Rhodopirellula baltica SH 1: one gene and its partners. The protein of the gene in region 1 interacts with the protein of each later gene in a pairwise test. Links are inferred from orthologs where the notes say so. Each region holds a gene or a part of one and is shown in the gene's direction. Other genes may lie near its edges.

Region 1 (2,779 bases):
CTCGCAGAAGATTTCCACCAAAGGACGCTCGATCAGGAATGTCGATACTCGCCACTGAAGGCCAGAACCAGACTGCTGCTGACGCGGGGCACGCTGATCGGACAACGTGCGTTCTGACTCATTCCGGATTGCAGTTGGGAATGAGCGTCTTGGTTTTGATCGCAGCGGTCGCTTGGATGCAAAGGACCTTGTTGCGATCGGGGGGCGAAACCGGTGGTCGATCGCCGGAAGCGTCTGCCAAATTGAGCATCGGACTGAACTCGTCTGACGCTCGTGAATTGTCATTGTTGCCAGGAATTGGTCCTAATTTGGCCGATCGGGTTGTCCGGCATCGCGAATCTCATGGCCCTTTTGCATCGGTCGAGGATTTGTTGGCAGTTCACGGCGTCGGGCCGAAATTATTGCATTCGCTGCGACCATGGGTTCACGTCACGCGATCCGCGCCGGTGTCGGCGGAGCAATTGGAGCAATCTGATCAGCGGAGATTGAGGGTGACTTCAGCCAAGCACGGGCGAAGCGTTGATCCACCCCCGATCGCCAATCCGCCGACCGATCGGTTTGACGATTTCGGGGCTGGCAGCCATGATGAACATCTCGCGAGAGTCGCCTCCGGCCGACTTTCTGACTGACCACGTCTACACGTCGACGTCGGCAAACGATTCCCAACCACGTGATTCAACGAGCATTCCAATGGCTCTGGCCGAAGACAAAGTCCGCGAAGCCCTCAAAGAGGTCATCGATCCCGAGTTGTACGTCAACATTGTTGACCTGGGATTGGTGTATGTCGTTCAAGTCGGTGAGGAAAAAGAGGACGGCCGTCACGACGTCAATGTTGAGATGACGATGACCAGTCCCATGTGTCCAGCTGGTCCTCAGTTGGTCGCAGGAACCAAAAACGCCGCTGAGTCACTCGAAGAGGTCGACACTTGTGACGTGAAGGTCGTCATGGAGCCAGCATGGACTCCAGATTGCATGACCGATGAAGCTCGCGATCACCTCGGCATCTTTTAGCCGCGGTGACTGATTCGCTACCCACGCATAAGTACGGATTTCGCGTGGCCTATCAGGAAACCGATGGGCAACGTCGAGTCCACCATGCCAACTACCTGAATTACTTCGAGCGTGGTCGTGTCGAGATGCTGCGCGATCTCGGGCACAACTACAAAGCGATCGAAGACGATGGCCGAATGTTGGTTGTCGCCGAAATGAACGTGAAGTATTTCGCTCCCGCCGAGTTCGATGATTGGTTGGAGTTGACGACCACCGTGGTCGAAATTCGCAAAGTTCGAATGCGACATCTTTACCAGATTCATCGTGGCGACCAATTGATCGTCGAAGCGGATTCGGTAATCGCGTGCGTCGATCGAACCGGCAAACTGGCTCGTTTGCCAAATCTGGAAAGTCGCTGACGGCGATCTCCGCATGCGAGTCTTTGTTGGCGAATTTCTGTGTGGTGGTGGGATGGCGTCCACGCACGAGGATCAAATCTCTTCTTCGCTGCTCCGCGAAGGTCTCGCGATGTGGCGAGCACTGGTCACCGATTTCGCCGAATGGGCCCAAGTGGTCACGCCGATCGATCCCAGGTTGAATTTGCGAGTCGATCGAATGCCTGATTCGGTTGTTTGCATTCCGCTCCGATCCGGCGAAAACGTCCGAGAGCAATGGTTGACCATCGCCAAATCCTGTGACATCGCCCTCGTTGTTGCACCCGAAACCGATGATGAACTCGGCGGGATGATTCAAACTTTTCGTGAGGCGGGAGTCGATGTTTTGGCCACTGACCTGGCAACACTTCGCATGGCCAGTGACAAATGGTTCACCGCGAAATGGTTGATGGAACATGCCATCCCAACGCCGCAGACCTGGGCGATGGAATCGAATCTCACCGCGAGTGAAGCACGCCGATCAAACGGAATTGGTCCCATTGGTTTGGACGCGAAACGTTGGGTGCGAAAGCCACGTGACGGGTGCGGTTCCGATTCCATTGTTGTTTTCGACGATTGGAAGTCGGCTTGCTCAACGATGCCAAGCAACAATCTCGTTCAAGCATGGATCGAGGGGCGGCCCGCATCTGTGTTGGTGTTGGGCGGAGCGATAGAAGTTTCGGATCTAGTCATCTGTCCCGCGGTTTGGCAGCACTGTCGGTTGCGAGAAGATGATTCCGGCAATGCGATTCAAACCGATGTTTGCACTGTCTGCTACACCGGCGGCAGTGGACCGATTGAAACCGAACTGCAATCGCGAGTCGTCTCGCTTGCCGAGCAAGTCACGCGTGCTCTGCCGGAACCATTGCGTGGTTTCCTGGGGATCGATGTTGTCTTGGGGGACCGAATGGAAGACGACTGCGTGATTGAAATCAATCCGCGACTGACGACGTCTTACATCGGTATCCGGCAAATGATCAACGAAAATTTGACTTCGATTTGGAATCCGTCAGCAGTTCGGAATTCAGATACGAGCGGCGAGCGACGGATCACTGGCCGTCAACTTCGAGTTAGAACAAATCAAATTCGTTGGACGTCCGAAGGCGATGTTCAAATCGAGCCGCCACTGGATGGCGACTCCTGATTCATCACATGCGAGAAGCAGCGGCGAAGAAGCCGCCAGCACAACCGCCACAGATGATCGCCGTCATTGCCGCTTTCCAATTGTCGCGGAAATGCCGGATCACAAAGACGGGGACGTAGAGAATTGTCAGCGACAACAAACCCTCGTTGCGGCTGACTTTGAATGCGCGAGCAATCAGTGTCAGCACCGCACCGATGGCGACCATCGCAAA
Region 2 (2,917 bases), 6.3 Mb from region 1 along the record:
TCCGGTGTACAGCAACGTCGACGCGAAACCACACACCTCCGCTGATGAAATTCGCCAGTTGCTGGCACGCCAAGTCGTCAATCCAGTCCGCTGGGACGACTCCATCAACGCGATGCTCGGTGACGGAGTGGATGGTTTCTTGGAAGCAGGAACCGGTCGCGTGTTGCGAGGAACGATCAAACGGATCGCTCGCAAAACACCCACCGACGGTTTCGGCGACCAGCCCTGACCTGGTGAAATCAGATCAGATGACCCTCCAAGGGCATCGTACAATCGCTTACGAACGCCACCGACGCTGGCAACGACGCTAGCGTTTCGCCACCATTCTTTCCCCAACCTCCCAACCCCACAGACCTGCCCCCATGGATCTCTCTCTGTCGGTTGATTTGAAAGATCAAGTCGCCATCGTCACCGGTGCCAGCCAAGGCCTCGGACGCGCTGTCGCCGTCGCACTGGGACAAAACGGAGCCCATGTGGTCTGCGTCGCTCGCAATGCAGAGAAGCTGGCCGCCACCGTCGCCGAAATCGAAGCGGCCGGCGGAAAAGGCGAAGCACTGCCATGCGACGTCACCGATCGCAAAGCGGCCGCGGAAGCCATCGAGGGAACTCACAAAAAGCACGGTCGTCTGGATATCCTGGTCAACAACGCCGGGATCACTCGCGACAAACTGATGCGTGGCATGTCCGACGAAGAATGGGATTCCGTCATCGCCACCAACCTGACAAGTTGCTTCGTGTGCTGCCGATCGGCCGCCGGAGTGATGCGGCGGAGCAAGTACGGCCGAATCATCAACATGGCCAGTATCTCGGGCCTGATCGGCAACCCCGGTCAAGCCAACTACTCGGCCAGCAAAGCGGGCATGATTGGAATGACGCGAACGATGAGCAAAGAGCTCGTCTCACGAGGCGTGACCGTCAACGCGGTTGCCCCCGGTTTCATCGCGAGCGAAATGACGGCGGAACTTGGCGAAGTCGTTTTGGAAGAAGTCAAGAAACGAATCCCTGCCAAGCGAGTTGGACAACCCGAGGACGTCGCCGCGGCGGTATTGTTCTTGGCCAGTCGCGATGCCAGCTACATTTCAGGGCAAACCATCGTCGTTGACGGTGGAATGGTCGGCTAACGGCATATTGACGCGTTTTAGCTGCGTCCCCTATGTTCTGCCACGAGCGGCTATGGAGTGCCGCCTCGGTTGTGCCCTGCCCCACAGATCTGCACTTTCCCTTTTCGAATTAACTGACATTTAATCGGAGTTACGCCCATGGCGTCTATCGAAGAACGCGTGGTCGACATTGTTTCTGAACAGCTCGGCGTTGATAAAGACAAAATCACCCGCGAAACATCGTTCGTCAACGACCTCGGTGCCGACTCGCTCGACACTGTTGAATTGGTGATGGAGCTCGAAGAAGAGTTCGACATCAGCATTCCAGATGACTCCGCCGAAAAGATCCAAAAGGTCGGCGAAGCAATCGATTTCATCGAAAAGGAAAAAGGCGAAGACGCCTAGTTTTCGGTGAACCTGTTTGTTGGACAAATTCACTTCGTCCAATAGCAGCGTGAACATGACGGAACGCCTCGCGGGATCTTTCTTGCAAGATCCGTGAGGGGCTCCCAACCGATGGCGGCGAAGCCGGACGCGGTTTTGCCCATTGTGAAAATCCAGCTGTGTGTGCTCCAGCCATTCGTGCTTGTGCCCATGCGTTTGTACCGATCGCCGGATCCTTGTCTGCCCTCACTCAAACGAGCGGCTTGACACGACGTCAAACCATGCGTCACCCGGCAATGTTTCGCCAATCGCAATCATCCGCAACGCAGACTGCATCGCCGCCATTTCACACTGTCAATTCGTTATATTGACAAGGTGCTGGCGGCGTTTTTTGTTATGTTGCCTCTCGCGTGTGCCGCGGTCCCTTCTCTCAACACTCAACCACGTTAATTCGTCACCACGCTCATGACGGACGCTTCTTCAACGCCTTCTTACGATCCTTCCATGTCACGACGTGTCGTGATCACCGGCTTGGGTACCGTCACACCTTTGGGCTGCGACGTCGAAACTCTTTGGTCAGCCTTGTTGGCCGGAAAGTCCGGGATCCATGAGTTGTCCATCATGGACACGTCGAAATACAAGGTTCACTTTGGCGGCGACATTCCTGACTTCAATGTTGCGGATCATGTCGAACCCAAAGAAGCCAAACGTCTGGATCGTTTCACTCAGTTCGCCGTTCACGCTGGTGCACAAGCGGTCCAGGATTCCGGCATCGACTGGGAAAAAACCGACCGAACACGCTGTGGTGTGATATTGGGTTCGGGCATTGGTGGCCTCAACGAAATCGAAGAACAAATCGAGCGAATGCTCAACAAGGGCCCCGACCGAGTCAGCCCGTTCACCGTCCCAAAGATGATGGTCAACGCCGCCGGGGGAAACATCTCCATCCGCTATGGACTCAAAGGCCCCAACTACGCGGTCGCAACCGCATGTGCCAGTGCAACCAACGCCATGGGAGACGCTCTACGCAGTATCCGTGGTGGCGAAACCGATGTTGTGATCACCGGCGGAACCGAAGCCGCGATCACTCGCATGGGCTTGGCTGCTTTCCAAAACATGAAAGCCCTTTCGACCCGCAATGACGAACCTCAACGGGCCAGCCGTCCGTTTGATTCTGACCGCGATGGTTTTGTCTTGGCCGAAGGCGCAGGGCTGCTCGTCTTCGAAGAACTCGAGCACGCGAAAGCTCGCGGTGCAAAGATCTACGCGGAAGTCCTCGGCTATGGAACAACCAGCGACGCGGGCCATATCACCGCTCCTGATCCAGAAGGATTGGGTGCCGCCGCTGCCATGCGAGCCGCGATTCAGGACAGTGGCCGCGCGGCCTCTGAAATTGATTATATTAACGCTCACGGGACGAGCACACCTTTGGG
Region 3 (4,365 bases), 140 kb from region 1 along the record:
CTCAATCCGGCGTGTTGCCATCGGTTGCGGCAGTGGAGGCTCGTTCGTTGGTGCCGCCCGCCGAAAGGGATGTGACGTGCTGCTGACTGGTGAAGCCACCCTGCACACGTGTTTGGAGGCGGAAAACACGGGATTAACGATGGCTTTGGTCGGACACCACGCCAGCGAACGCTTCGCCATGGAAACGCTGGCCGAACAACTGCTCCGTGAGATCCAGCCCCTGCACGAAACCTTTGCCGGCGACCAGGATTCGTCGCCCCCGGACCCGTCGGGCAATTGGGTCCGTAGTAGCCAACGCGAACGAGATCCGATCGCAGTTGACCCAATTTCTCTGAACCCGTAACGTTGGAAGTTGGCATGGTTTACGCAAGCCGCACGCTTTCACACCCCCAATCGCACTGATTTGATCTTTTATGTCCATCCTGGAACGTCTTTGGGACCTCCTTGGCCTCGTCTTCGGTAGCACGTTCGAACGTGTTGGCAGCCTGGCCACCAGCGTGTTTGGCTCCGCCAATGCCCGACAAGTTGCGAAACTGCAGGAATCCGCCGACCGAATCACGGCGATGGAACCCAAGTTCGCGGCGATGTCCGACGAGGAACTTCGCGATCAAACCGTCTTGTTCCGCAAGCGACTTCGCGAAGGCGAAACGCTAGACGACATCATGGAAGAGGCATTCGCGGTTTGCCGTGAAGGCGGCAAGCGATTCCTCGGAATGCGTCACTACGACGTTCAGTTGATCGGTGGCATGGTGCTGCACTCTGGCGCGATCGGCGAAATGGTCACCGGGGAAGGTAAAACCCTGGTCGCGACCCTGCCCGCCTACCTGAACGCTTTGGAAGCCAAAGGCGTTCACGTCATCACGGTCAACGATTACTTGGCCCGTCGTGACATGGAATGGATGGCTCCGCTGTACATGAACCTCGGCCTGACCGTCGATGCGATCCAGTCCGGCATGTCGACCAGCGAGAAACAAGCCGCCTACCAGTGCGACATCACATACGGAACCAACAACGAATTCGGTTTCGATTACTTGCGTGACAACATGCGTCCGGCCGCCAAGGGCGACGATCGATTCCCAAGTGAAGTGCAACAATGCCAAGGCCCACTGAACTACGCCATCATTGACGAAGTTGACAATATTCTGATCGATGAAGCTCGGACGCCGCTGATCATCAGCGGACCCGCCGACTTGGATTTGGGGCGTTATGGCGAAGCCGATCGTGTCGCTCGACAATTGAAGAAGGAAGAACACTTCACCGTCGACGAAAAACAACACAACGTCACGCTGACCGATGAAGGCGTTCGTGCGGCCGAAGAATTGGCCGGCGTGGAAAGCTTCTACACCGCGGGCAACATGGAATGGCCGCACCTGATCGACAACGCTCTCAAAGCACATTACCTGTACAAGTTGGACGTCAACTACGTCGTCAAAGACAAACAGGTCGTCATCGTCGACGAGTTCACCGGTCGATTGATGGACGGACGGCAGTGGAGCGATGGTTTGCACCAAGCCGTCGAAGCCAAAGAAGGCGTGCCGATCAAGCAAGAAACACAAACGTTCGCCACCGCTTCGCTGCAGAACATCTTCAAGATGTACAAAAAGCTGTCCGGGATGACCGGTACGGCAATGACCGAAGCCGACGAATTCTGGAAGATCTACAAACTCGATGTGGTCGCGATTCCCACGCACCGTGGACTGCAACGGATCGAGCATCCCGATTTGATTTACTTGACCGAAAAGGACAAGTTCAAAGCCATCGCCGACGACGTCGAACGTACTCACAAATGGGACGTTGTGGTTCTGAAAGACGGCACGGAGATTTGGGGCAACATCAAATCCGAAACCGATTCAGTCGTTGAACTGCTGCCCAAAGGCGAGAAGCAAACCGAATCGTTCTCTCACGAAAAGATTGTTGCGATCGAGCGTGCCGGTCGTCCGGTTCTGGTCGGTACGGTCAGCATCGAAAAGAGCGAACGCCTCTCGGCACTGCTGGAACGCCGCGGCATCAAACACGACGTTCTGAACGCGAAACAACACGGCCGAGAAGCCGACATTGTTTCACAAGCCGGTCGGATCGGCGCGGTCACCATCGCAACGAACATGGCCGGTCGTGGTACCGACATTATCTTGGGCGGTAATCCCGAGACACTCGCCTGGTCTCAACTGCAACACAAATACCCGACGCGTTTGGAAGTGCCAGACGCCGAATGGAAAGCGCTCGTCGACGAAATCGACGAACGCGAAAACATGAGTGCCGAAGGCAAGATCGTTCGCGAAATCGGCGGTCTGTATGTGCTCGGTACCGAGCGACACGAATCACGTCGAATTGACTTGCAGCTTCGCGGTCGTTGCGGTCGTCAGGGCGATCCCGGCGGCAGCCGCTTCTTCTTGTCACTCGAAGACGACTTGATGCGGATCTTTGCTGGCGACTTTGTCAAAAGCATGATGGAACGCATGGGCATGAAAGAAGGCGAAGCCATCGAATCATCCCTCGTCACTCGCCGAATCGCCGCGGCTCAAAAGAAGGTCGAAGAACGCAACTTCGAAATTCGAAAGAGCCTGCTCGAGTACGACGAAGTGATGGACGAACAACGCAAACGCGTTTACCGCTATCGCCAAAACCTTCTCGACGGGCACAGCTCTCGCGAGATGCTGCTGACGTTGATCCACAACGAAATTCAATCGCAAGTCGAAACGTTCCTCGATCCCAACTACGGCGTCGACACGTTCTCGACCTTCGCCGGCGGAAAGTTGGGTTGCCAATTGGACGCACGCGATTTCCAGAACATGGATTTCGAAATGGCGGATACCTACGCGAAGGATCAAGCCGAACGTGCTTCCGAAGTCACCGTCGCCGAAGCCGTGGAAGAGAACCTTCCTGAATCAATGGAAGACGAGTGGAACTGGAAGGCCATGGCGACTTGGGCCAACACTCACTTGGGCACGAATTACCAAGACCACCAGCTGAAGAACAAAGATCGCGAAGAGATGATCGACGAGTTGATCGCTCACGCGCACAAGCAAATCGAAGAGACGGATCTGAGCGAAGGCGAACCATTGTTGGAGGCCGACTATGGCCTTCGAGTCCTTTGCGCCTGGATGCGCCATAAATTTGGAATCGAAACCACGCCGGAAGAATTCCGCGATGTGGAAGATCGTCGCAAGGTTACCGAGGAACTCAACCGACGTGCCGAAGCGGCCTACACCGAGAAAGAAGCCGAGTACCCGGTCCTGACCGGCATCTCGCGATTCACTGACAAACAGGGTGCCCAAGTCTCGCTGGACCGTGAAGGTTTGGTCGATTGGGTACACGGTCGCTTCAACCATGAACTCAGCGTCGATGAGGTCAAACTGAACCGCGACGACCTGAAGGTTCAATTGATTCAGTACAGCAAGCAAACCGCCAGTGCCTCTGGTGGAATGCACGCTCAAGCCGCCGAGAAAGTCGAAGATCTGTTCGGTCGAGCCGACGCTGATGTAACGGCCTCACTTGCCAGCGGACAATCCGGCAAACTGGAAGCCTTGGCGACTTGGTTGCAAGAAGAACTCGGCAATCGAAACACCGCCGAGGACCTTTCGCGAATGAACCGCGCCGAGCTGACCTTGGCCGTCAATGGTGCCGTCGACGACAAATTCCACCCCGAGATGCGTCGGATGGAACGGCAGATCCTGCTGAACATCGTCGACGACTCGTGGAAGAACCACTTGCTGACGATGGACCATTTGCGAAGCAGCGTCGGATTGAAGGGCTACGCCCAAATGGACCCCAAGGTCGAATACAAACGCGAAGGCATGCGTCTGTTTGAATCCATGTGGGATTCAATCGGCGAACGAGTGACCGACCTCATTTTCCGCATGGAGTCTTTTAACGATGACTTCATTCGCAGCACGTGGGTCGACGCGAGAACGCGTCATGACGACGCCCATGAAGCAGGCCGATCAGCTCAGCAAGCTGCCCAAATGGAATCCAACACCGCTGCACAACGTGCCGCCGCGGGAAGCGAAGGACGAGCCGAAGGCAGCGTCGACACCGTGCGAGTCGAAGAGCCTCGGATTGGTCGAAACGCACCGTGCCCCTGTGGCAGCGGCAAGAAGTACAAGAGCTGCTGCATGCGTCGCGACGGCTGATCAAAAAGTGGCATAGGCTTCCAGCCTGTGTTTCAAATCCTAGCGGCAGGGCGCAAGCCCTCCGGTTTCGAACCACCGGACGGCTTGCGCCGCTCCGCTTAAACACCCGGCATCAACGTTCCACTCCCCGCCAAGGACGGCAATCATGTGGCTCAACTTCGCCTATGCCGCTGCACTGACCGCGGTCTCGCCGTTGGTGCTGCATCGGATGATCCGCCACGGTCGCTATCGCCGT

Evidence for each region. Proteins that work in one complex are often made in the same cells at the same time.
Region 2: the proteins of RB_RS24855 (region 1) and RB_RS00675 interact in binary tests that used the Escherichia coli proteins (3 or more experiments, as listed by UniProt). The link is inferred for Rhodopirellula baltica SH 1 from one-to-one orthologs.
Region 3: the proteins of RB_RS24855 (region 1) and secA interact in binary tests that used the Escherichia coli proteins (3 or more experiments, as listed by UniProt). The link is inferred for Rhodopirellula baltica SH 1 from one-to-one orthologs.

Annotation. Positions count from the first base shown.
Region 1 is NC_005027.1:6,444,150-6,446,928, forward strand. What follows is about bases 5-2,712. They hold RB_RS24855 (acyl-CoA thioesterase), read left to right. Parts: upstream 5-1,016; coding sequence 1,017-1,409; downstream 1,410-2,712. Other genes in these bases: RB_RS24845 (ComEA family DNA-binding protein), read left to right, coding at 39-629; RB_RS24850 (metal-sulfur cluster assembly factor), read left to right, coding at 691-1,011; RB_RS24860 (ATP-grasp domain-containing protein), read left to right, coding at 1,423-2,568; RB_RS24865 (hypothetical protein), read right to left, coding at 2,573-2,712. Outside these bases: more of RB_RS24865, read right to left, coding at 2,713-2,779.
Region 2 is NC_005027.1:157,669-160,585, forward strand. What follows is about bases 37-2,882. They hold RB_RS00675 (acyl carrier protein), read left to right. Parts: upstream 37-1,259; coding sequence 1,260-1,505; downstream 1,506-2,882. Other genes in these bases: fabD (ACP S-malonyltransferase), read left to right, coding at 37-229; fabG (3-oxoacyl-[acyl-carrier-protein] reductase), read left to right, coding at 363-1,121; fabF (beta-ketoacyl-ACP synthase II), read left to right, coding at 1,950-2,882. In the rest of the region: more of fabD, read left to right, coding at 1-36; more of fabF, read left to right, coding at 2,883-2,917. UniProt on the Escherichia coli protein: Carrier of the growing fatty acid chain in fatty acid biosynthesis.
Region 3 is NC_005027.1:6,302,753-6,307,117, reverse strand. The notes cover bases 37-4,330. They hold secA (preprotein translocase subunit SecA), read left to right. Parts: upstream 37-413; coding sequence 414-4,130; downstream 4,131-4,330. Other genes in these bases: RB_RS24355 (3-deoxy-D-manno-octulosonic acid transferase), read left to right, coding at 4,276-4,330; RB_RS24370 (Nif3-like dinuclear metal center hexameric protein), read left to right, coding at 37-343. In the rest of the region: more of RB_RS24370, read left to right, coding at 1-36; more of RB_RS24355, read left to right, coding at 4,331-4,365. UniProt on the Escherichia coli protein: Required for protein export, interacts with the SecYEG preprotein conducting channel.